3 regions of the Arthrobacter sp. Soc17.1.1.1 genome follow, and region 2 is predicted to be linked to each of the others. Evidence: predicted binding sites of a transcription regulator. Region 2 holds the regulator's gene; each other region holds the start of a gene.

Region 1 (7,737 bases), 590 kb from region 2:
CAGTTCCACCAGCTCCACCCCCGAGAGCCGTGGCTCGTCGGCCAGCAGCCGCTTCAGCAGCGAGGCTTCCCGCGGCCGCTTCTTGGGGAACCAGCTCACCCGGAGCTGGTCGGCAGCACCGGGGGCGAACAGCTCGCCGTCGACCGGGTTGGGCACCACGCTCACCGGCAGGCCGGGCAGCGCGGCGGACAGCACGTCGCGACTCTCCTCGGACACCACCCAGATTGCGGGCGCCGGTGACCACCCGGGGAAATCCTCGCCGGGCTCGCCGGCGGCGAAGGTGTAGAAGTGGTTCTGGTTGAAGATGACCTTGCGGGCTCCGGGTGCCGGATCGCGGCCCTGGATGGTCGGTGTCTCCGGCAGCACCAGGAGGTCGTCGGCGCCGATCGCGGTCGTGGCGCCGAACAGCATCGGCACGTCGTCGCCGATCCAGTCGGTGCGGTCGTCCGCGTCGGGCAGCCACAACCAGGCCTCGTGGCCGCGCTCACGCAGCAGCCGGACGTGCTGGGTCATCACGTGCACGCCGCCGCTGTGGTGGCGCGTGGCGAACCCCGCGTAGACAATCCGGCCCGGGGACCGTCCGGAAGGCCTCACCATGCCGGAGCCGTCAGGTACCAGGACGCGCCGCTCCCGGTGTTGTGGGCGGGGAACGAGTCCGGACCGAGCCCGACGTCGGCCCGCCACCCGTCGCCCCACTTGGCGTCCAGACCGTGGAGGATCTCCGCCCGGTTGCCCTCGGAGCTCTGACCGGTCCGGTTCATCGTCTGCCGCCGCAGGTGCGAGACGTAGGCGCCCTCCGTGACCACGCACCGCAGGCCGGCCGCCCGCACGCGGATCGCCAGGTCGATGTCCGCGCCGTAGCCGTGCCGCGGGAAGGTGACCTCGTCCAGGCCCCCCAGCTCGACGACGGCGGGCACCGCGAACGCGATGGCGGTGCCGTCACAGAAGTCGACGTCGCGCAGCACGTCGCGCGGGACGTACTCCGCGGCGGTATCCGGGATCGCCGAGGCCCGCTGGTGGAGCCAAAAATCGTCGTAGCAGGACGCCGCGAGCGCGATGTCGTCGGCTGTCGAGAAGGGCGCGAGCAGTCCGTCGAGGAATCCGGGCGACAGCCGGATGTCGTTGTTCAGCACCACGCAGACCGCATGGCCGTCCCGCGACGCCCTCTGCAGCGCCCAGTTGGCGGCGCCGATCCACCGCAGGTTGCGCCCCGGGCGGTGGACCTCGATGTTCCCCTCGGGCAGCACGTAGTCACCGGCGTTGTCGACCACGACGATGCGCAGGGCCGGGTCGAGGTCGCTCCCGTCGCGGCACAGGTCACGCACCACCGCATCGGTCAGCTCCGGCGAACCGAAGGCGGGGATGACCACCAGTGCCGACGCGGCGGTCGTCGAGGGGGTCACTGCTCGGCGCGGGCGGCGCGGCCCCCGCGGTCGCCGTTCAAGGTGATGATCAACATCGGTTCCCGTCGGGTCAGGTGGACGTGCGCCACGGCAGTGAAGACTACGGAGTAGTTCTGCGAGGCCGGGCGAAAGGATTGCTCTTTCTTGTGTGATGTGTCCCACGCGGCCTACAGTAGGTACATCGTGTCCGTACTAGTTGTACGTACTCCTCCGAAACAGACCTCCCGTACAGAGAGAAGATTCGCCATGGCAGCCGAATCGCTTCCGAAGTCCCGCATCCCCCTGTTCGACGGCATGAACCGCATCCCCGGCGGACTCATGCTCATCCCCCTGATCCTCGGCTCGATCGTCGGGACCTTCGCCCCCGGCTTCCTGGAACTCGGCAGCTTCACCACCGCCCTGTTCGCCGACTCGGCCCTGCCGCTGATCGCCGTCCTGATCTTCGCGACCGGCATGCAGATCACCGCCAAGGCGTCGGGTCCCGTGCTCGCGACCACCGGCGTCGTCCTGCTCTTCAAGACGGTCATCCCCGCCGCCCTCGTCGCGGGCCTCGGCCTGGTCGTCGGCATCGAGGGCTTCCTGGGCATCTCGATCCTCGCCCTGCTGGCGTCCTTCGACAACAGCAACGGCGGCCTCTGGCTCGCCTTCACCGGCCGCTACGGCGACTACCGCGACCGCGGCGCCTACATGGCCTCGGCCATCAACGACGGCCCCTTCTTCACCCTGCTCTTCCTCGGCATGTCGGGCCTCGGCAACATCCCGTTCCTGACCCTGCTCGCCGCCGTCATCCCCCTGATCCTCGGCTTCATCGTCGGCAACCTCGACGCGAAGTGGACCGAGGTCATGCGGCCCGTCCCGAACATCGTCATCCCGTTCTTCGCCTTCGCCCTCGGCACCGGCATCGACCTCCGCAATGTCATCGCCGGCGGCATCAGCGGCATCTTCGTCGGCATCGCCGCCACCCTCATCACCGGCACCCTCGTGTACATCGGCTACCGCTTCGTCCTGCGCCGCGGCGCCAAGTCCGGCATCGGTATCGCATCGGCGACGACGGCCGGCAACTCGATCGCGACCCCGGCGATCGTCGCCGCCGCGGACCCGAGCTTCTCCCCGTTCGTCGAGGTGGCGACGGCCCAGGTCGCCTCGGCCGTCTTGGTCACCGCGATCTTCGCCCCGCTCCTGGCCACCTGGGTGCTCAAGCGCCAGGGCGGCCTGGACACGGACGACGCCGCGCAGGTCCTCCCCACCTCCGCCTCCGAGCTCCCACCCGCGGGCGACCCGTCCGCACCCACGGACCGGCCCCGTCGGACCGAGGAGAACAGCTGACCGTGGCATCCACAGCACCCATCGTCGGCATCGCGGCCGACGACGTCACCGGCGCCACCGACTCCGTGGTCCAGTTCTCCCGCACCGGCTGGTCCTCCCGGCTGCTGCTGGGGGAACTGCTCCCCGACTCGGTGGTACCGGGCAGCGCCCTGGCGGTCAACACTGACGCTCGCGCTCTGGACTCCGCCACCGCCCGACAGGCCACGGCGAGCGCCATCAGGAACCTCGTCACCGCCGGGGCCGACCATCTGTACCTGAAGATCGACTCCACGATGCGCGGCAGCGTCCCGGCGCAGGTGGCCGGAGCGCTCGACGCATGGCAGGAGCAGCATCCCGGCTGTTTCGCCGTCGTATGCCCGGCCTACCCGGCCATGGGGCGGACCATCGAGGACGGCCTGCTGCGCGTCCATGGCGGACCGGTCGAGGACTCCCCCGCGGGCCGCGACCCGGTCACGCCGGTCCCGACGAGCGAGTTCTCGCAGCTCCTGCCCGGCACGACGACGATCAGCCTCAGCGGCTCCGCCGAGCGGGATGCGCAGGCCCTTCGGGACGCGGCGGGTAGCGGCGTCGTGGTCGTCAACGCCGCATCCGATGACGACCTGCGCGCCCTCGCGGCCGCGCTCGTCGTCGTGGGCCCGACGGCGATCCCCGCCGGGTCGGCCGGTCTGGCCGCAGCGATGGCAGCCGCATGGGCCGACGCCGGAGCAGTACACGCCGCAGCAGAACCTGCACCCGCCGCTCAGGGGCAGCGGATCGTCGTCGTCGTCAGTTCGCTGCACGACGTCGCCCGCGCCCAGACCGACCACCTGCAGTCCCAGCTGGACTCCGCCGACCTCCGTATCCTGCAGCCGGACGAGTCCCTGCTCGATCAGCCGAACCGGCTCGCGCAGTGGGCTTCCGCAGAGCTCGAGGTCCCGGAATCCCTGCCGCGGGTCGTCGTCATCACCTCCCCCGAGGCGGTCGGCGGCGCTGGAACCCTCAGCGGGACCGCCATCGCGGCCAGTCTCGCGTCGGTGGTGCAGCAGACCCTGGCCCGCACGTCCGTCGGCGCCCTCGTGCTTGTCGGCGGCGACGGCGCCCGCGCCGTCCTCGACGCCACCCGCGCCCAGGCGCTGCGCATCACCGGCGCCATCCAGGAGGGCATTCCGGTCGGCGTCGTCGAAGGCGGCACCGCTGCTGGAAAGATTGTCGTCACGAAGGCCGGCGGCTTCGGGCCGGTCACCGCCCTGCTCGACACCGTCACCGAACTCACCCGGACACTGACCACCACCCTCGCCCACTCAACGGAGGCATCCTCATGAGCATCCCCACTCTCGCCGTCACCCTCGGCGACGTCGCCGGCATCGGACCGGAGATCACCGCGAAGTCCCTCCTCGGGCACGACGACGTCCGGCAGGAATGCAGGCCCGTCGTCATCGGCGACGAGGCCGCCATGCGCCAGGGCGTCACCAACGTGGGCGGCGACCCGGACAAGGTCCGCGTGCTGTCCTCGATCGAGGACGCGACCAATGAGCCCGGCATCATCGAGCTGCTGCAGACCGGCCCGTCGCTGGCGGACGTGAAGCTCGGCGAGCTCAGCCCCGCCGCGGGCGACGGCTCCTACCGCTTCGTCGTGGAGGCCTGCCGCCTGGCCCGGGAGGGCAAGGTGCAGGGCATCGTCACGGCGCCGCTCAACAAGGCCGCGATGCACGCCGGTGGGCACAAGTGGCCCGGCCACACGGAACTCCTCGCCCACGAGTTCGGCGTGGAGAACTTCAGCCTCGTGCTCTCCGCGGGCGACCTCTACTTCTTCCACCTCACCACCCACGTCTCCCTGCGGCGGGCCATCGAGGACGTCACGCCGGAACGCACCGGCAACGTCATCGAGCTCGTCAGCGCGTTCACCAAGGCGCTCGGCAACCCGGATGAGCCGATCGGCCTCGCCGGACTGAACCCGCACGCCGGCGAGAACCGCCTGTTCGGCGACGAGGACGCCGACATCCTCGCCCCCGCCGTCGCCGCCGCCCGCGAGAAAGGCATCAACGTCCACGGGCCCATCCCCGCGGACGCGCTCATCCCCGCCGCGGTCAAGGGCAAGTGGAACATGGTCATCGCCTGCTACCACGACCAGGGCCACGCACCCTTCAAGGCGGTCTACGGCGACGACGGCGTGAACATCACCGTCGGCCTGCCCGTCGTCCGCGTCTCCGTGGACCACGGGACGGCGTTCGACATCGCAGGCCAGGGCATCGCCCGCGAGGCGAGCCTCGTGCTGTCGATGCGGCGAGCCGCTGCGCTCGCGCCGGGGTGGGACCACGTCTGGCGGACCGCGCAGAAGAAGTAGCTGCTCCCACGCGCCTAGGATCGGAACCATGACAAGCGACGAAGACCTCGACCCACCCGTCCCCAGCTACCTCGAGGGTGTCGAGCTCAAGCGGGTCCACGACGGCAAGATCCTCGAGGAGCACGACGACGCGTCGTCGCCGAATGACGACGCCTCGTCGTCCTCCGACGGCGCCGACACGTAGTTCCCCGACCAGCATCGTGAACCGGAGCAGCTCATGACGGAGCCAGACGATCCACGGGAGCGCCCACTGGATGCCGGGAGCAGCGAGCCGCTGCACCTACAGCTACGCGGGCATCTGCGCGCGCAGATCCTGAACCATTCGCTGCCGCCGGGCACGTCGCTGCCCAGTGAGGCACAGCTGCAGGTGCGGTACGGGGTGTCCCGGTCCGTGGTGCGTCAGGCCCTCGGTGCGCTGACCGATGAAGGGCTGATCGAGCGGGGCCGCGGACGCGGCAGTACCGTTGCTCCTCGCCGCGAGCACCACCGGCTGGTGCACCGCACGTCCGGGCTCTCGGCGCAGCTGGGCAGCACCGGGGCGAGCGTCGGTACGGAGGTGCTGTCGCTGACCGTGCAGGACGCCGATGCATCGACGGCGGTCCTCGGAACGCCACAGGTCCTCGCCCTCGAGCGGCTGCGTACGGCTGACGGCGTACCCATCGCCGTCATCCATACGTGGCTGCCGGCACCTGTCTTTTCCGCATTGGACGCCGAATCACTGCGGGACGCGTCGCTGCATGCGGTACTGGGCGAGCAGTTCGGGGTGCAGATCGCCTCCGGCAAGCGGCAGATCCGCGCGGTGCCGGGTGACGGTGACCTGCTGCGGCTGCTGCACCTGGAGGCGTCGTCGCCCGTGCTGCTGCTGGAGGGTACGAGCTTCGACCAGGACGGTCGGCCCGTAGAAGTCTTCTCGACCTGGCACCACCCGGATCACGTGGTGTTCGACATCGACATCCAGCGGGAGCCCGTCGCGCAGGTTTCGGCGGGCAGCCCGGCGTCGTCTGCTGCTGTTGACACCCCTGAGGTAGTGGCCGACCGGGCCCGCCGGCTGGGTGCAGAGCTCCTGCGCTTCGCGGACGGTCTCTCGACCACGGAGCGCTGATCGTCGGCTTCATCCTGGGCTGTACGAGTCAGATGTGCCTGATGGCGCCACGGCTCGCCAATTTCTCCGGTACACCGACTCGCTGGCGCGACCGGCGATGACAGCTGACGGCTGTGGAGGAAGAGTGCTCGACTTCTCCTCCACAAAGAGTCCGAGCCCACTGTAATAGTACGAGTGTTCGATAAAATGAGTCATGGACACCGCCCCGCTCAAGCAGCCCGAGGGAACTGCTACTTCCCTGGAGTCGATGCGGTCGGAACTGCTCGCTTTCGCGCAGGAACTGACCGAGCGTCACCTTCTCCTTGGCAAGCATGACGTCGTGCGAGCACTCGTGGACATCGAAGAGCTCTCGAAGGTCATCGATCATCTCCAGATCGTTGCCGCTGGAGCCGCCCAGGAACACGGCGTCACCGGCACCGGGGAGCAGGAGGCCCCTGGATCCCTCCTTCTGCGGGCGCAGCAAAGCCTGTCGACAGTGCAGGACGACGTCGCCGGGGGCGGCGGCGGCGGGAGCACTTCAGCTGGCGCCGAACAGCGGAACGATGATGGGTTCCGCCCCGAATTCAGGTCCTGTGCCGACTTCCTGCGGGCCAGGCTCGGCATCAGCCGCACCGAGGCGAACCGCCGATTGAGGCTCGCGGCAAGCCTCCTGCCCGGCGTCACTGCAATCGGCTCTGCCACTCCCGCGTCGATGAGTACCCTCGGTGCTGCAGCAAGCGCGGGTGAGGTCAGCGGATGCGCTGTTTCGATCGTCCATGAGGCGGTGCAACGGGTGCGGTCCTTCGCAACGCCGGTGCAACTCGATTCGATGGAGCAGCACCTCACGCGGCAAGCAGTCGAATCGGACGAAGACCTCCTGAGGATTCTCGCGCGACGCTGGGAGGGCGTGCTCAACCAGGACGGGCTGGAACCCACCGAGAAGGTCCTCAAGGCACGGCAGGGTGTCTTCCTCAAGGGCAGACGCAACGGTCTGCATTTTCTGGAGATCGGCGCCACCGACGAGCAGTTCGAGCATCTGGTCACCGTCATGAACACCGCGACGAATCCGAGGAGGGATGTGGCCACCCTTCAGAACACCGGGGACCCGATCATCGGTGGAGACCGAGCCGACGTGATGGCCGCCGAGAACGAAGAGGGTGACGCTGGTGTCACGGGCGGGCGCCAGAGCGAAGCGGGCGACGATGGCGTGGCCGACATCCGCGCGGGCGATACAGATCGGCCGACACGCCCGCAGAGCCTCCTCGACGGGCTGGTCGCCGCCTGCAGGATCGCTTTGTCGACCGACAGGCTTCCCGCAGCAGGCGGACACCGGCCCCAGATCATGGTGACCATCAGCTATTCCGACCTCGTGGGCGAGATGGAACGTGCCGGCCACGCTGTGTTCGGGCAGCAGATGAGCGCACGGAGCATCCGCATGCTGGCCTGTGATGCAGACATCATTCCGATGGTCCTCGGCGGACAGGGTCAGATCCTCGACATCGGGCGGGCACAACGCCTCTTCCCCGCGCATCTGCGGCGGGCACTCGTTGCGAGAGACAAGGGCTGCGCGTTCCCGGACTGCTCCATTCCGGCCACCTGGTGCG
Region 2 (7,737 bases):
ATGCCGTCGAACAGGACGGTGTCCGCGGGGGCCTGGACGGTGTTCCAGCCCATGTGCGGGACGACGTCGGCCTTCAGCCGCTCGACCGTACCGGGCCATTCGCCCATGCCCGGCGTGCGCACGCCGTGTTCCACGCCCTCGTCGAAGAGCACCTGGAGCCCGACGCAGATCCCGAGGACCGGGCGGCCGCCGGCGACGCGGCGGCCGATCATGCGCAGCGCGTCGACGTCCTTGAGTCCCTTCATGACGGCGGCGAACGCGCCGACGCCCGGAACGAGCAGGCCGTCGGCGGTGAGGACGTCGTCGGGCTTGGCGCTGAGGACGACCTCGGCTCCCACGTGTTCGAGGGCGCGGACCACGGAGCGGACGTTGCCGGAGCCGTAGTCGAGCACAGTGACGGTACGGGGGCTCACAGCGCTCCCTTCGTGGAGGGGATGCCCTCGACCCGGGGATCGGGTTCCACGGCGGCGCGGAGAGCCCGGGCGAGGGCCTTGAACTGGGCCTCGACGATGTGGTGCGGGTCGCGGCCGCCGAGGACGGTGACGTGCAGGCAGATCTGCGCGTGCAGCGCGATGGCCTCCAGCACGTGCCGGGTGAGCGATCCCGTGAAGTGGCCGCCGATGAGGTGGTACTCCTGACCCGCCGGTTCCCCGCCGTGCACGAGGTACGGGCGTCCCGAGATGTCGACCACGGCGTTCGCGAGGGCTTCGTCCAGCGGGACGGTCGCCTCACCGAAGCGGCGGATGCCGGCCTTCGTGCCGAGGGCGATGCGCAGGGCCTCGCCGATGGCGATCGCGGTGTCCTCGACGGTGTGGTGGACGTCGATGTGCGTGTCCCCGGAGGACGTGATGGCGAGGTCGATCAGCGAGTGCTTCGACAGCGCGGTGAGCATGTGGTCGTAGAAGGGCACCGTGGTGTCGATCGAGGACACCCCGGTGCCGTCGAGGTCGAGCTCGACGACGACGCTGGACTCGCTCGTGACGCGTTCGATCCGGGCCGTGCGGCCGCGGGCGGCATCAACTGTCATGGCATTCCTTCTGTGCGCTGCCGGGCATCCGGCACTGATCGGGGTTCGGCGGTGGGTGGGGGCGATGCACGGTGCAGGACCACCCCCAAGTCTAGGAGACTCGCGTGCGCGACCTGCGCCCGCGGGCCAGAGAGGGCCGGAGCGGACTACAGCAGCTTCGTCAACGCCGAGAGGAACACGGTGGTCTCGTGTTCTGTTCCCGCCGTGACCCGCAGGGACCCCGGGATGCCGACGTCGCGGATGAGGACTCCGGCCTCCAGCAGTCCCTCCCAGACGCGGTGCGGATCCTCGAGACCGGAGAAGAACACGAAGTTCGCATCCGACGGTGCCGGAGACAGTCCGAGCCGCTCCAGCTCCCTCACGATGCGGTCCCGCTGCACCTTGATCGCCTCGACGTTGGACAGCAGCGTGTCGGCGTGCGTGAGCGCGGCGTTCGCCGCAGCCTGCGTGATGGCGGACAGGTGGTACGGCAGGCGCACCAGCCGCAGGGCATCGGTGACCTCGGGCGCGGCCGCGAGGTAGCCGATCCGGGCTCCGGCCAGGGCGAAGGCCTTGCTCATGGTGCGGGACACGAGCAGCCGCGGGCGCCCGGGCAGGAGCGTGAGCGCGCTCAGCGTGCCCTGCTGGGCGAACTCCCCGTACGCCTCGTCGACGATGATGATGGCGCGGGCGGCCTCGCCGGCGTCGTAGGCGGCCTCGATGACGTCGAGTCCCAGGGCGGTGCCGGTGGGGTTGTTCGGCGAGCACAGGAAGACGATGTTGGCGCCGGACCCGCGGACCGCCCGGGCGGTGGCCTCGGGGGTCATGGCGTAGGCGGCCCCGCGCTCCGCCGTGACGTAGCGGGTGCCCGTGCCGCTGGCCAGCAGCGGGTACATGGAATAGGTGGGAGGGAAACCGATCGCGGTCCGCCCCGGTCCGCCGAAGGCCTGGAGGACCTGCTGCAGGACCTCATTGGAGCCGTTGGCCGCCCAGAGCTGGTCGGGGGTGAGACCGTGGCCGAGGTAGTCGGCGAGGTTCTTCCGCAGTTCGGTGAATTCACGGTCCGGGTACCGGTTCAGCCCCTGCGTGGCCCGGGCGACGGCCGCCACGATGGCTGCATGCACGTCGTCGGGGACGCCGTGGGTGTTCTCGTTGACGTTCAGGAGGATCGGGACGTCCAGCTGGGGTGCACCGTAGGGGTGCAGCCCCACGAGGTCGTCACGCAGCGGGAGGTTTGCGAGGGCGTCGACGGATGAGGGCACCTCACGAGTTTAAGCGATGCGGGCTGCAGCGGCGAACGGAGCAGGCCGGCGACGATCACCGCCGCAGTGTGCTGCATGCCTAGCCGTCCGCGGGGATCGCGACGGTCTGCCCGGCCTGCACGACGGAGCCGCGCAGGTCGTTGAGTTCGACCATCTCCGCGACGACGTCACGGGGATCGCGCTCCGGTGCGTACCGGACGGCGAGGTCCCAGAGGGACTCCCCCGCAGCGACACTCACCTCGACCGTCGACGACGGCGCGGGCAGCGACTCGCCGGCCTGCGCCTGCGAGGTGAGGAAGGCGCCGAGCAGGATGAGGGCCGCCACTCCCAGCGCGATCGGCAGGCCGACCAGGACGAACCGGCCGCGCCGCGTCAGGGTCAGGGGGCGCTCCGCACTCCGCTGCGTGGAGGTACGGGGCTGTACTGAGCCGTCGGGCTGCGTGGAGGGACGGGGCTGGAGGAAGGCGTAGGGAGAGTTCGAGGTGGAGGAGGTGGTGGACGTCGTCGTCCTGCGGGACGGTCGGGGGACACGCGGACGGATCGACGCGGGGAACTCCGATGCCGTGGGGCGGACGAGACGCAGGCGTCCCCCGCCGCGGGTGGGGGTCGGCGCCCATAGCGCCGTGCTGCCGTGCAGTGCGGGTGCTTCAGCCATTGCCTAGCCTCTTTCCCTTCGAATAGCCGATCAGGGCTGGACTCCTGTTTCGAACGCGTGTTCTAATTTATCTGAGCCTATTTCTAGCACTGAGGGACGACCGTTGTCGAGACTCGCTCGAACATATGTTTGAAAAGCCCCACCGTCTGCCCTAGCGTGAACAGGGCAGGGCATCGACGTCACCGGCTGCTACGGAGCGGCAGGAACGGCGTCGACATACCTCAGGCAATCACCCGCCACTGACAGAACCGTTTCCCGCGCAGGCGGGGGGCGGCAGGCGGGCACAACGGGATCTCCAGTCCAGGGCGAAAGGCGCAACAGTGGCGGAACCAACACGGACGGACCGGCCGGATTCGAACACGGTGCCGGCGGACGCCGTGCCCATCTCGGCCGGTCGCGGCCGTCCCCGCGGCCGTTCGGTGTCCAAGGGGCTGACGGCGCGCCAGCTGACGATCCTCGAGACCATCCAGCGTTCGATCGCGGACAAGGGGTACCCGCCGTCGATGCGCGAGATCGGCGACACGGTGGGCCTCGCGAGCCTCTCGAGCGTGACGCACCAGCTGTCGCAGCTGGAGCGGCTCGGCTATCTCCGGCGCGACCCCAAGCGCCCCCGGGCCATGGAGGTCCTGCTCCCGCTCACGCTGCCGCCGGAAGCGCCGGCCGGCGCGGACGGATCGGCGGAGCGGAAGACCTCCGCCGAGCACCGCGTCGCGGTGGACACGGCGCTGGTGCCGCTCGTGGGCCGCATCGCAGCGGGCGGGCCCATCCTCGCGGACCAGGTGGTGGAGGACGTCATGCCCCTCCCCCGGCAGCTCGTGGGCCACGGCGAGCTCTTCATGCTGCGGGTCTCCGGGGACTCGATGGTCGACGCCGCGATCTGCGACGGCGACTGGGTAGTGGTCCGCAAGCAGCAGAGCGCCCAGAACGGCGACATCGTCGCGGCGCTGCTCGACGACGAAGCCACCGTGAAGACGTTCCGCCAGCGCGACGGCCACACCTGGCTCCTGCCCCAGAACACGCGCTACGAGCCCATCCTCGGCGACCACGCCAGCATCATGGGCAAGGTCGTCTCGGTGATGCGCGCGCTCTAGCAGCCCGCTTCCACCGGTGCGCGGAGGGCGCCGCAGTCCCCGACTGCGGCGCCCTCCGCGTACCGCGGGGCAGGCGTGTCAGCGGGCGGAGAGCCGTTCGAGGATCCCGGTGACAGTGGCCCTGTCGGTCGTCGCCCAGAACGGCGGCAGCGCTGCGCGGAGGAAGCCGCCGTAGCGGGCCGTGGCGAGGCGGCTGTCGAGCACGGCGACGACGCCCCGGTCCCCCGCCGAACGGATGAGCCGCCCCGCCCCCTGCGCGAGCCGCACCGCTGCGTGGGTGGCCGAGACGCTCATGAAGCCGTTGCCGCCGTTCCGTGCGACCGCCCGCGTGCGCGCGGTCATCAGGGGGTCGTCGGGCCGCGGGAACGGGATGCGGTCGATCACCACGAGGCGGCAGGAGGCGCCGGGCACGTCGACACCCTGCCACAGGGACATCGTGCCGAACAGGCAGGTGTCCGGTTCGGCCGCGAACCTGTCCACGAGGCCGCTGAGCGAGGACTCGCCCTGGCAGAGGATCTCGAAGTCGACCTGCGGCCGCAGCGCCTCGGCCGCCTCCTCGGCGGCGCGCCGTGAGGAGAACAGCCCGAGCGCACCCCCGCGGGAGGCCTTCAGGAGCGCCAGCAGCTCCTCGAGCTGCGCAGCGGAGGTTCCCCGTTCCGGTTTCGGCAGGTCCTTCGCCACGTACAGCACGCCCTGCCGCGGGTAGTCGAACGGGCTGCCGACGTCGACGCCGGTCCACGCCGGCGCACCCGGTCCGCTGAGTCCCAGCGACCCGGCGACGGGGCCGAACTCGGAGCCGATGGCGAGCGTCGCGGAGGTGAGGATCACGGTGTGGTCCTCGAACAGTCCCTCCCGCAGGCGTGCCGCGACGGACAGCGGCGCGACGTTGAGCGTGGCCGGCGCGGTCTCGTCCGGCTGGGCATAGCCGGAGCCGGGCGTGAACGTGCTGGGGCGGGACGCCCACACCACCTCGCCGGCGGTAGAGGCCGCGAGGATCCGCTCCGCGAGGTCGAAGACCAGGGTGGCGCGCGAGCGGGCCACCTGCCGGCCGCCGTCGGCGTCGGCCTCGGACTTGCCGTCGGTCTTCGTGTCGGACAGCGCGGCCCGTGCCGCGTCGCGGACCTGCTCCAGCGACTGCTCGAGGTCCTCCGGCAGGCCGCCGGGCAGGAGCCCGGAGGGGACGAGTTCCGACGCCGCCTCGAAGGCGGACGCCGCGGTGTCGAGTCCGCTGGTGCCGATCGAGGCGTGGCGGCGCAGCGCCGTGGCGGCCGCGCCGACCATCGAGGCGGACAGCTGCCCGGACACCGCCCCGGTGACGCGGTCGTGCAGCTCGTGGGCTTCGTCGATCACGACGACGTCGTACTCGGGCAGCACGGCGAGGCCTTCGAACGCACTGATGGCGAGCATGGCGTGGTTGGTGATGATGATGTCGGCGTCCGCGGCCGCTGCGCGCGCCTTCTCGCTGAAGCACTCCTGCGCCATGGGACAGCGGGCGGCACCGACGCACTCCATGCTGGACACGGACACCTGGCGCCACGCGCGGTCGCTCACGCCGGGCACGAGGTCGTCGCGGTCACCGGTGGAGGTCTTGTCCGCCCACTCACGGAGCCTCACCACCTCACGGCCGAGGGCGGAGGAGGGACCGCCGCCGCCCGGCGCGGGGGCGGGGTGCGGGGTGGCGTCCTCCCCGAGACTGAAGAGGGCATCCGGGGCGTCCTCCTCGGGGAAGCCACCGCCGGTCTTGTGGAGGCAGACGTAGTTCGAGCGGCCCTTGAGCAGCGCGACGTCGACGGGACGCGCGAGGGCGGGCCGCACCGCGTCGAGCAGGCGCGGCAGGTCCCGGCCCACGATCTGCGCCTGCAGGGCGAGCGTCGCCGTGGACACGACCGACGGGCGGTCGCTGTCCATGGCGTGCGCGATGAGCGGGACGAGATAGGCGAGCGACTTGCCCGTGCCGGTGCCGGCCTGCACGAGCAGGTGGTCGCCGGAGCGGATGGCCTCGCTGACCTGCCGCACCATCTCGTGCTGGCCGGCGCGCATCTCACCGCCCATGGCCCCTACGGCGGCGTCGAGCAGCTCGAGTGCCTGCCGGGCCTCGGCGGTGTGGCGCGCCGGGTCCGGCGCCACGACGGCGGCGCCGGACGGCGTGCTGTCACTCATGCTGCAGATACGGCTCCAGATCGGCGGCCAGGCCCTCGCGGACCATGACCTCGAGGCGTGTCCCCTCGTCGACGTGCTCGAGGCCGAGGATCTCGACGTCCTCCTCGTGCAGCCGGCTGAGGACCTGTCCCTGCTCGTAGGGCACCAGCAGGTCCATCTTGACCCCGGGGCGGGGGATGTTCGTGCTGATGAGCTGCCGGAGCTCGGTGATCCCGGCACCCGTGCGGGCGGACACGACGACGGAGCGCGGCTCGCGCTGCCGCAGCCGCTCGATGACGAACGGGTCGGCGGCATCCGCCTTGTTGAACACGATGATCTCGGGCACCTTGCGGGCGTCGATCTCGGTGAGCACGGCACGGACGGCCGCGATCTGCCCCTCCGGGTCCGGGTGCGAGGCGTCGACCACGTGGAGGATCAGGTCGGAGTCGGCCACCTCCTCGAGGGTCGAGCGGAACGCCTCGACCAGCTGGGTCGGCAGCGAGCGGACGAAGCCCACGGTGTCGGCGAGCGTGTACCCGATGCCGTCGGGGGTCTCCGCCCTGCGCACCGTGGGATCGAGGGTCGCGAACAGCGCGTTCTGCACGAGCACGCCCGCGTCGGTGAGGCGGTTCAGCAGGGACGACTTCCCGGCGTTGGTGTACCCGGCGATCGCGACGGAGGGCACCTGGTTGCGCCGCCGGTTGGACCGCTTCGTCTCGCGCGCGGGCTTCATGGCGGCGATCTCGCGGCGCAGCTTCGCCATGCGGGTGCGGATCTTCCGGCGGTCGAGTTCGATCTTCGTCTCACCGGGTCCACGCGAGCCCATGCCGGCGCTCGCGCTGCCGACCTGCCCACCGGCCTGGCGGGACATCGACTCGCCCCAGCCCCGGAGGCGCGGCAGCAGGTACTCGAGCTGCGCGAGCTCCACCTGGGCCTTGCCCTCGCGGCTCTTGGCGTGCTGGGCGAAGATGTCGAGGATCAATGCGGTGCGGTCGATGACCTTGACCTTGACGATGTCCTCGAGGCCGCGTCGCTGGGACGGCGAGAGCTCGCTGTCGACGATGACGGTATCGGCACCGGTCGCCTGCACGATGCCCTTGAGCTCCTGTGCCTTGCCGGAGCCGAGGAAGGTGCCGGGGTCCGGCTTCAGCCGGCGCTGCACGATGCCGTCGAGCACCTCGGAGCCCGCCGTCTCGGCGAGGGCCGCGAGTTCCTGCAGCGAGTTCTCGGCGTCCTGCGCGGTCCCCTCGCTCCACAGACCGGCGAGGACGACGCGCTCGAGCCTCAGCTGCCGGTACTCGACCTCGGTGACGTCCTCGAGTTCGGTCGAGAGCCCCGCGACGCGGCGGAGGGCTCGGCGTTCGGCCAGGTCCTGCTGGTCCCCGTCGGCGTCCGACCGTTCGTCGTCGCCCGACAGGGCGAGGGCGCGCGAGCGCCAGTTGGTCTCGGCGGGTGCGCTGGTGGCCCCCGGTTTCGTCCCCTTCTTCGCCTTCGCCGCGGCAGCTTCGTCGCTTGCCAGGATGCGGTCGATGACGGCTTGGATCTCCTCGGGGCCCATGTCGGCTCCGGTGGAATGTCCGTGGT
Region 3 (7,737 bases), 1.1 Mb from region 2:
GAAGCCAGGCCGAGGGTGGGCGCCGGGGGCTCCTGCCGGATTTCGGGTCGTATGGCCGAATTCGCCTGTGCATAACCTGTAGCGCGCGGGGCTCATCGGGCTATGCTGAGGGCCATTCCGGTCCCCGGACGCTTGTGATGGGGGAGTTGCATGTTCCTGGTGCGTGCAGATGCTCATGGCCGCCGCCGTCGAGGGGTACCGCCCCTCCTGGCCGGTGCGGCGGTCGCGGTGCTGCTCCTGAGCGGATGCCAGGGCGATCCGGATCCGTCCGTCCAGCCGAGTTCCGACCCTTCGTCGTCCTCCTCGACGGCGCCTTCGGGTTCTGCCGCTCCATCCGTGTCGGCTTCCGCCGGCCCCGAGCCGTCGCCTGCGTCGTCGGCCGGTCCGGCGGCGAACATCCCGGTGCCGGTGAAGCCTGCACTGGCGGACGAGAACTCGGCCAAGGGGCTCGAAGCGTTCACTAAGTACTGGTTCGAGCTGTTCTCCTACGGCTACGAGACCAACGACTGGGCGCCGTTCGAGGCAGTAACGGACCCTCGATGTGAGACATGTTCCAATGCAGTCAGCGCGGTCAAAGGCGTCTACGCGAATGGCGGATGGGTTTCTGGAGCCAATTCGGACGTCACAACGTTCACCACCGATTTCCTGACGAACACAGAGGGATCAATTGGTTCTTATGTAGAAGTTGTTCAAGGGGCCTCAAAAACCTACTCGTCCTCTGGCGAGGTCGAAGCCGATGCGCCAGAAGGGGATCCCAATTTCAATGCTATCTTCTCAGCTCACTTAGAAGGCCGTTGGGTGATGCTTGATTTCGGTGCGCCTGAGGGGACAGGGTAATGAAGTCCCTATTGGTCCGCATCATTCTAATCATTCCCATTTTCTTATTCTGCACTCCTTTAGCGACGGCGTTGGGTGATGGCAACGACATCCGATTCGACGGCGACACAGCGACTGCAAAGGTTCGAGATACCAGTTCCTTCGGCAAGAATGCACTAGGAGGCAGACCCGACGCTCAACGAGGCAGTGGGGCAAAAGAGGTGCCGGCAATGTTGCCCGTGAACGATGGCATCGAGTACACCTACGTCCGTGCCTGCACAGCCGGAGTCGGTGAGGCACTCGACCCAGCGACCTGCCCGAGGATGAACGCCCAGTGCGCTGCCCAGGAGGGTGGCATCTTGGTGAACTGGATCGAGGTGAACAACAACACGCAGCCGGCAACGCGGACGCCGACAGGCCGGACCTCGTGTATGTACCCAGGCGAGCCGCCCCAACCACCGGTGGAGGGCGCGGCAGTGCCGGAGCAAGCGCCCATCGTCATCAGCCTTGAAGAGTTCCAGAAGCAGCCGGTGCTGGCCGCGACGATCCTGTCACAGCCCTCGAACTTCGGGCTACGGAACGCCCACTCGAATATCTATGCGCAGGCTCAGGAGCAGGAATTCACGTTCGACTTCCAGGACGCCTCGATCGTGCTCAAAGCCCGGCCGGTGTCCTACCGATGGGCCTACGGTGACGGCTCCAGCATGACGACCACCACGCCCGGCGGCCCTGTCATCGAGAACGCTTTCAACACTCCCACGACGACGAGCCATCAGTACGCTCAGACCGGGGACTTCCAGGTCACCGTGACCACGTTCTTCGCCGGGGACTATTCAGTGGACGGCGGACCGTTCCAGCCGGTCGCCGGAGAAGCTGCGGTCGTCTCCGCGCCGCATCTCATGAGTATCTGGCGAACGCAGTCCCACCAAGTGAGTCAGGACTGCCTGGAGAACCCGACCGGCATCGGCTGCCAGCCACCCACGCGCTGACTGCCCTCATGCATTGATCGCAGCCGCTGGCCGAGTGCAGCCCGTCGATGATCAGCCGAGTGCCACCCCTCTACGAGCCCTGCCGTGCGACCAAGCCCCTCCCTTCCGCGCTCCGGAGGGCGAGCGGTCAGAAGGGTGGTGGGTCGGGAGTGGTGGTGTAGGTGCGGCCGGTGGGGGAGATCGCAGTGAGGGTGCCGACGGGATCGCCGGGGGCGTGTTGTGTGTAGTGCCAGATGCCCTGGGTTTTGAGCATGTGGTGGGTGCGGCAGAGGTGGGCGAGGTTGTCGTGGTCGGTGGGCCCGTGGTGGGACCAGGGCACAGTGTGGTCGAGGTCGCAGCGGGAGGCAGGGGTGGTGCAGCCGGGGTGGCGGCAGGTCTGGTCGCGCACGCGCAGCCATTGTTTGAGGTCGGCCGGGACCGTGTAGGTGGTGCGGCCGACACTGAGCACGGCCCCCGTTTCAGGGTGCGTGAGGAGTCGGGTGAAAGAGGGGGCGTGGGCGGCGAGGCGGCGGGCGGTGTCGGCTGGGATGGGCCCATAGCCTTCGAGGTCGGCGGGGGTGTCGTCAAGACCGAGGAGGGTCAATACGGGCACGGTGACGTTGACGTGAGCCCGGATCCTCGGCTCCACCATCCCACCGGCACCGCCGACACCGCCGACACCGCCGGCACCGCCGGCACCGCCGGCACCGCCGGCACCGCCGACACCGCCGGCACCCGGCTGCGTACCGGACAGAAGCCCGAACCCGCAGCGGCAACCGCCGCATGCATCCTTGCTCCGGCGAGCACCGGAGGGCTCTGCGGCGTACGGCCCGACACCAGCGCTGACGGGTGTGCTGTGGCTGGTGCCGGCACTACGAGGTGCGGCTGTCGGGTTCTCCGCACCCGGACAGAGGCGCGCGGGGCAGGCGGGGGTCAGGAGGAGATCGGTGAGGATGTCGGTGCGTAGGTGGGGCAGGGTGCGGGTCTCGGTAGGGCTCTGCAGGGCGCGGGCGGTGGTGGTCAGCCGGGTGTCGATGGCGGTGGCGTCGGTGGCTGGCAGGTAGATGTGCAGCCAGGCCATGGCGTCGTGATCGGGTTCGAGGTCCACCCGGCGTCGCGCGGCGGCGGTGGTGGCGCGGGCGTGGAGGGGCTCGGGGTGCAGGCGGGCGCGCAGGGTACGGGCTTTGACCGCGGTCCGGGCGGCGGTGGTGTCCGCGGCGATGGGTAGGAGGTGTTCTTCGAGCTGGGCAGCGGCCTGCGGGGGCAGGTCGGAGCATTCGTGGACCAGGGTCGTTGCGTGGGTCCAGGAGATGGTCCCGGCGTGCAGTGCCGCGAGGGTTCTGGGCTGGTGTTTGACCAGGACCGCGGCGTGCTGGACGAGGCGATGGGCGGTGCGTTGGGGGATCCGCAGCAGGCACGCGACCTCGGCGGCGGCGGCCGTGTCGGCGAGATTCGTCCGCCGCCGCACGCCCGCCTCGTTGCCGGAGAGTGAGCCGGGCCGGACGCCGGGGGTTCGGCCATTCTGGTAGTCGAAGAATTCGTCCTCGAGGAGTTTCCGCAGCTCCTCGGTGGCCACCGCCATCTCGGCGTCGATACGGGCTTTCTGCGCGGCGAGGGACAGGATACGAGCGTCGATCCGCTCGCATTCTTCCCGGTATTCCGCGTTCGTCCTCATACCCATTATTCTCCCGCCTGCCACTGACAGGATCAGGGCTCTCCATAACGTCGTTCGACTATGTGGATAACCTGCCGAGCAGCGAATCGAGGGACAAAGAGATGAACAATTGGTCGGTAAACGGTGGCCCTCTTGATCCGGTGAACTCAGCAGCGAGATCATTCGCCCACCCCCTGTGACGCAGACGCCCGGGCGATAGACTGGAGCCATGACTATGCCCGCAGATCCCTTCGCAAACGATCCCCTCGATGCCGGCACCGGGGGCTCCACGGCGACCATCGAGCGTGAGGAACTCCGCCAGGAGGTGGAGCCCGGTGACGCCGAGCGCTTCGCCCACTACGTCCGCAAGGAGAAGATCATGGAGTCGGCCTTCACCGGCGAACCCGTGATCGCACTCTGCGGCAAGGTGTGGACTCCCGGCCGGGACCCCGAGAAGTTCCCCGTCTGCCCCGAGTGCAAGGAGATCTACAACGGTCTCCGCCCGGGCAACGACAAGCCCAAGGACTGACGGCAGGCCCGCTGACGGCACGTTCGGCCGACGGTAGATCCGACGGTAGATCCGACCGACGGCAGGCCCTGTAGGCATATGTCCGACCGACGGGCGCCGGCTTCACCGGGATACCGGGATACGGGGATGCCTTCAGCCCGGCGTACGCCGAGCCGGGCCGACGCCGGATCGACAGCACGTGCGAAGCGGAGGAACACGCGCCCGTCCACTCCGTGCACATCGCTCGGGTTCGACGACTGCCGACACGGGTGTACGCGTGTTGTCGCATGCCGGCTTCTGCCACGCCCGTGCCGGATCCCATGAACACCGGCTGATCAAGCAGTCCGGAACACCGTGCGCCGCCACGCGCGAGACGCACCAGAACCACACGCGAGACGCACCAGAATCACGCGATACAGAGCAGGACTGCGCGAGACGCACCAGAATCACGCGCGAGACGCACCAGTACCACGCGCGAGACACAGCAGAAACGCGCGCGAGACGCACCAGAACCACGCCCGATACCCAGCAGAACACAGGTGACATGAGCAAGACCTCCGACAGGGCAGGGACCGCGACAGCCGGCGCGATGTCGCCCGAGCTGCGCCCACTCACGATCGGCATCCTCGCCATCATCACCTGCGCGGCCTTCGAGGCGATGGCCGTCATCACCGCCATGCCCTCGGTGGCGAAGGAACTCTCCGGCGAGTCGAGCTATGGTCTGGCGTTCTCCATGTACCTGACGGCATCGCTGCTCGGGACCGTCGTCGCCGGTTCCTGGTGCGACCGCAAGGGACCCCGCCCGGCCCTCGCCGTCGGGCTGGCCCTCATGATCCTCGGACTCCTCCTGGCGGGGGCGGCCCCGGATTTCTGGCTCGTCACGGTCGGCCGCGCCGTCTCCGGCCTGGGCGGCGGTTCCATGATCGTGGCGGTGTACGTGGTGATCGGGCGGTCCTTCCCGCTCGCGGCCCAGCCGGTCGTGTTCGGCTGGCTCGCCGCCGCGTGGGTGCTGCCGGCGTTGATCGGACCCGTGGTCGCCGGCTTCGTGACGCAGCACGTCGGCTGGCGCTGGGTGTTCCTCGGAGTCGTGCCCGTGGTGATCGCAGCCGTCCTCATCGTGTGGCCGAAGACGCGGGGACTCGGTCCCATGGCAGCCGCCGAGGCCGGCCCGGCGAAGGGACGCGTCCTCCGCGGGGTCGCCCTGGCCGGCGGTGTCTTCGCCGCGCAGTGGGCCGTGGTCCGGCTCGCCGACACGCAGGACCCCGACGCCGCGACGGTGGCGGTCCTCGTGTCCCTCGCCGTCGTGGGCGTCGTCGTCGCCCTCCTCGTCCTGCCTCCGCTGCTGCCCAAGGGCGCCCTGGTCCTCGCCCGCGGGCTGCCGAGCATCATCGCCACCCGCGGCATCGTGAATGTGGCCTTCTTCGGCACCGAGGCCTTCATCCCCCTGATGCTCGTGAGCTCCAGGGACATCGACCCGGGCACCGCGGGCCTCACGCTGAGCGCCGGGGCGCTCGGCTGGAGCGCGGGGTCCTTCGTGCAGGCGCGCGTCACCTTCAACCGGAAGTGGCTGCTGGTCGCCGGGTCGTCGATCCTCTCCCTCTCTCTCGGCGGATTCGCCCTCGCGACCGCGACGGAAGCCCCGCTGTGGGTGCTCGCCGTGGTGTGGGGAGTGTCCGGATTCGCCATGGGGATGACGCTCTCGAGTACATCGGTGCTGGTGCTGAAACTCTCCGCGCCCACCGAGCAGGGACGCAATTCGGCTGCCCTGCAGATCTCCGACCAGCTCGGCGGCGTGGCCGGGACGGCCGGTGCGGGAGCCCTGTTCGCCCTCCTGCACGACCCCGCGGATCCCGGCCACGTACCGACGTTTGTTGCGATCTGGCTGGCTCTGTGGGTGTTCACGGCAGCGGGTATAGTTTCGGGTCTGAGAGGGGCCAGGTCATCCGATGACGGCCCCGGTCTCCCCAGCAAGTCAATGGAAGGTACTGTCCCGGCGTGAGTAGTGACACCCTGTTCGGTGCCGGCGCAGCCCTGCCCCCCGCATATCCGGAGCGCGCAGCCTGGGGGACCGCCCCCAAGCTGCGCCAGTGGCAGAGCGAAGCGCTGGAGAAGTATTTCCAGGAGTCCCCGAGCGATTTCCTCGCGGTAGCCACCCCCGGAGCAGGCAAGACGACCTTCGCCCTCCGCGTGGCGACCGAGCTCGTCGACCGCGGCGTGGTCAACCGGGTGACGATCGTCGCCCCCACGGACCACCTCAAGCGGCAGTGGGCCGACGCCGCCGCGAAGGTCGGCCTCGCGATCGACCCCAACTTCAAGAACGCGGACGGCCGCCACGGCGGAGCCTTCATCGGCGTCGCCGTGACGTACGCGCAGGTGGCCAGCAAGCCCATGCTGCACCGCGCGAAGACGGAGGCCGCCCGTACCCTCGTGATCCTCGACGAGATCCACCACGGCGGCGACGCACTGTCCTGGGGCGACGGCATCCGGGAGGCCTTCGAACCGGCCGCGCGGCGCCTCGCCCTCACCGGCACGCCCTTCCGGTCGGACACCGCGGCGATCCCGTTCGTCGAGTACGCGGAGGACCGCGACGGCATCCGCCGGTCCCGCGCCGACTACACCTACGGCTACGGCCAGGCCCTCCGTGACCACGTGGTGCGTCCGGTCATGTTCATGGCGTACTCCGGCCAGATGCGCTGGCGCACCAGCGGGGGCGAGGAGATGGCCGCGTCGCTCGGCGAGGCCGCCGTGACCAAGGACATCACCGCGCAGGCCTGGCGGACGGCGCTCAACCCGGCCGGCGAATGGATCCCGGCCGTCCTCGCCGCCGCCGACAAGCGGCTCACCGAGGTGCGGCGGACGGTGCACGACGCCGGCGGGCTCGTCATCGCGACGGACCACGACGACGCGCGAGCCTATGCCGGGCAGCTCAAGCGGATCACGGGGGAGTCCCCGACCGTGATCCTGTCCGACGACGCGAAGGCGTCCTCGAAGATCGAGGAGTTCTCCGCGGGCGAGAAGCGGTGGATGGTCGCCGTGCGCATGGTGTCCGAGGGCGTCGACGTCCCGCGCCTCGCCGTCGGCGTCTACGCCACCTCCACCGCGACCCCGCTGTTCTTCGCCCAGGCCGTCGGACGCTACGTGCGGGCCCGTCGGCGCGGCGAGACGGCGTCGATCTTCCTGCCCTCCGTACCGAACCTCATGGCACTGGCCAACCAGCTCGAGCTCGAACGCGACCACGCCCTCGACCGGCCCGAGAAGGACGACGAGGGCTTCGGCCTCGAGGACGGGCTCATGGAGGCCGCGAACCGCGAGGACAAGGCGTCGGACTCCCTGACCAAGCAGAAGTTCGAGGCGCTGGAATCGCAGGCGTCCTTCGACCGCGTCCTGTTCGACGGCGGCGAGTTCGGCACCGGCGGCGAGATGGGCAGCGAGGAGGAGCTCGACTTCCTCGGCATCCCCGGGCTGCTCGACGCCGACCAGGTGGGCCAGCTGCTGCGCCAGCGCCAGCAGGAGCAGCAGACGCGCCGCAAGGCGAGGCCCGCGGCGGCGCCCGCCGAACCGCTCGTGGTGGACCACCGGCAGCTCACCGAGCTGCGCGGCCAGCTCGCGAAGAACGTCTCGGCCTGGGCCGCCCGCACCGGCATGCCGCACGGCCAGGTGCACACCGAGCTGCGGAAGCAGTGCGGCGGACCCGCCGTCGCCCAGGCCAACGAGGACCAGCTCCAGCGCCGCCTGCAGAAGCTGCAGGACTGGTTCATCGGCAAGAAGTAGGAACGGTACGGACGGTACCG

The links. Region 2 encodes LexA, which represses DNA repair genes until DNA is damaged. Its sites were predicted from a motif close to TCGAACANNTGTTCGA; they were not measured.
Region 1: a site for LexA is predicted at 6,321-6,336, ahead of V6S67_RS03490 (HNH endonuclease signature motif containing protein). Genes of this name have one in related genera too.
Region 3: a site for LexA is predicted at 3,561-3,576, ahead of V6S67_RS11445 (HNH endonuclease signature motif containing protein). Genes of this name have one in related genera too.

Annotation. Positions count from the first base shown of each region.
Region 1 covers NZ_JBAJII010000001.1:741,448-749,184, reverse strand. Annotated here, with positions in the region: gene V6S67_RS03525 (glycosyltransferase) at 1-513, opposite strand, end outside; gene V6S67_RS03520 (glycosyltransferase) at 591-1,403, opposite strand; gene V6S67_RS03515 (2-keto-3-deoxygluconate permease) at 1,650-2,729, shown strand; gene V6S67_RS03510 (four-carbon acid sugar kinase family protein) at 2,732-4,030, shown strand; gene pdxA (4-hydroxythreonine-4-phosphate dehydrogenase PdxA) at 4,027-5,052, shown strand; gene V6S67_RS03500 (hypothetical protein) at 5,081-5,236, shown strand; gene V6S67_RS03495 (GntR family transcriptional regulator) at 5,270-6,154, shown strand; gene V6S67_RS03490 (HNH endonuclease signature motif containing protein) at 6,348-7,737, shown strand, end outside.
Region 2 covers NZ_JBAJII010000001.1:1,329,273-1,337,009, reverse strand. Annotated here, with positions in the region: gene hisH (imidazole glycerol phosphate synthase subunit HisH) at 1-413, opposite strand, end outside; gene hisB (imidazoleglycerol-phosphate dehydratase HisB) at 410-1,027, opposite strand; gene V6S67_RS06055 (histidinol-phosphate transaminase) at 1,174-2,268, opposite strand; gene V6S67_RS06050 (LysM peptidoglycan-binding domain-containing protein) at 2,348-2,923, opposite strand; gene lexA (transcriptional repressor LexA) at 3,301-4,014, shown strand; gene V6S67_RS06040 (ATP-dependent DNA helicase) at 4,093-6,174, opposite strand; gene hflX (GTPase HflX) at 6,167-7,737, opposite strand, start outside.
Region 3 covers NZ_JBAJII010000001.1:2,457,895-2,465,631, reverse strand. Annotated here, with positions in the region: gene V6S67_RS11455 (DUF6318 family protein) at 337-837, shown strand; gene V6S67_RS11450 (PKD domain-containing protein) at 837-1,805, shown strand; gene V6S67_RS11445 (HNH endonuclease signature motif containing protein) at 1,933-3,459, opposite strand; gene V6S67_RS11440 (DUF3039 domain-containing protein) at 3,668-3,967, shown strand; gene V6S67_RS11435 (MFS transporter) at 4,491-5,945, shown strand; gene V6S67_RS11430 (DEAD/DEAH box helicase) at 5,942-7,717, shown strand.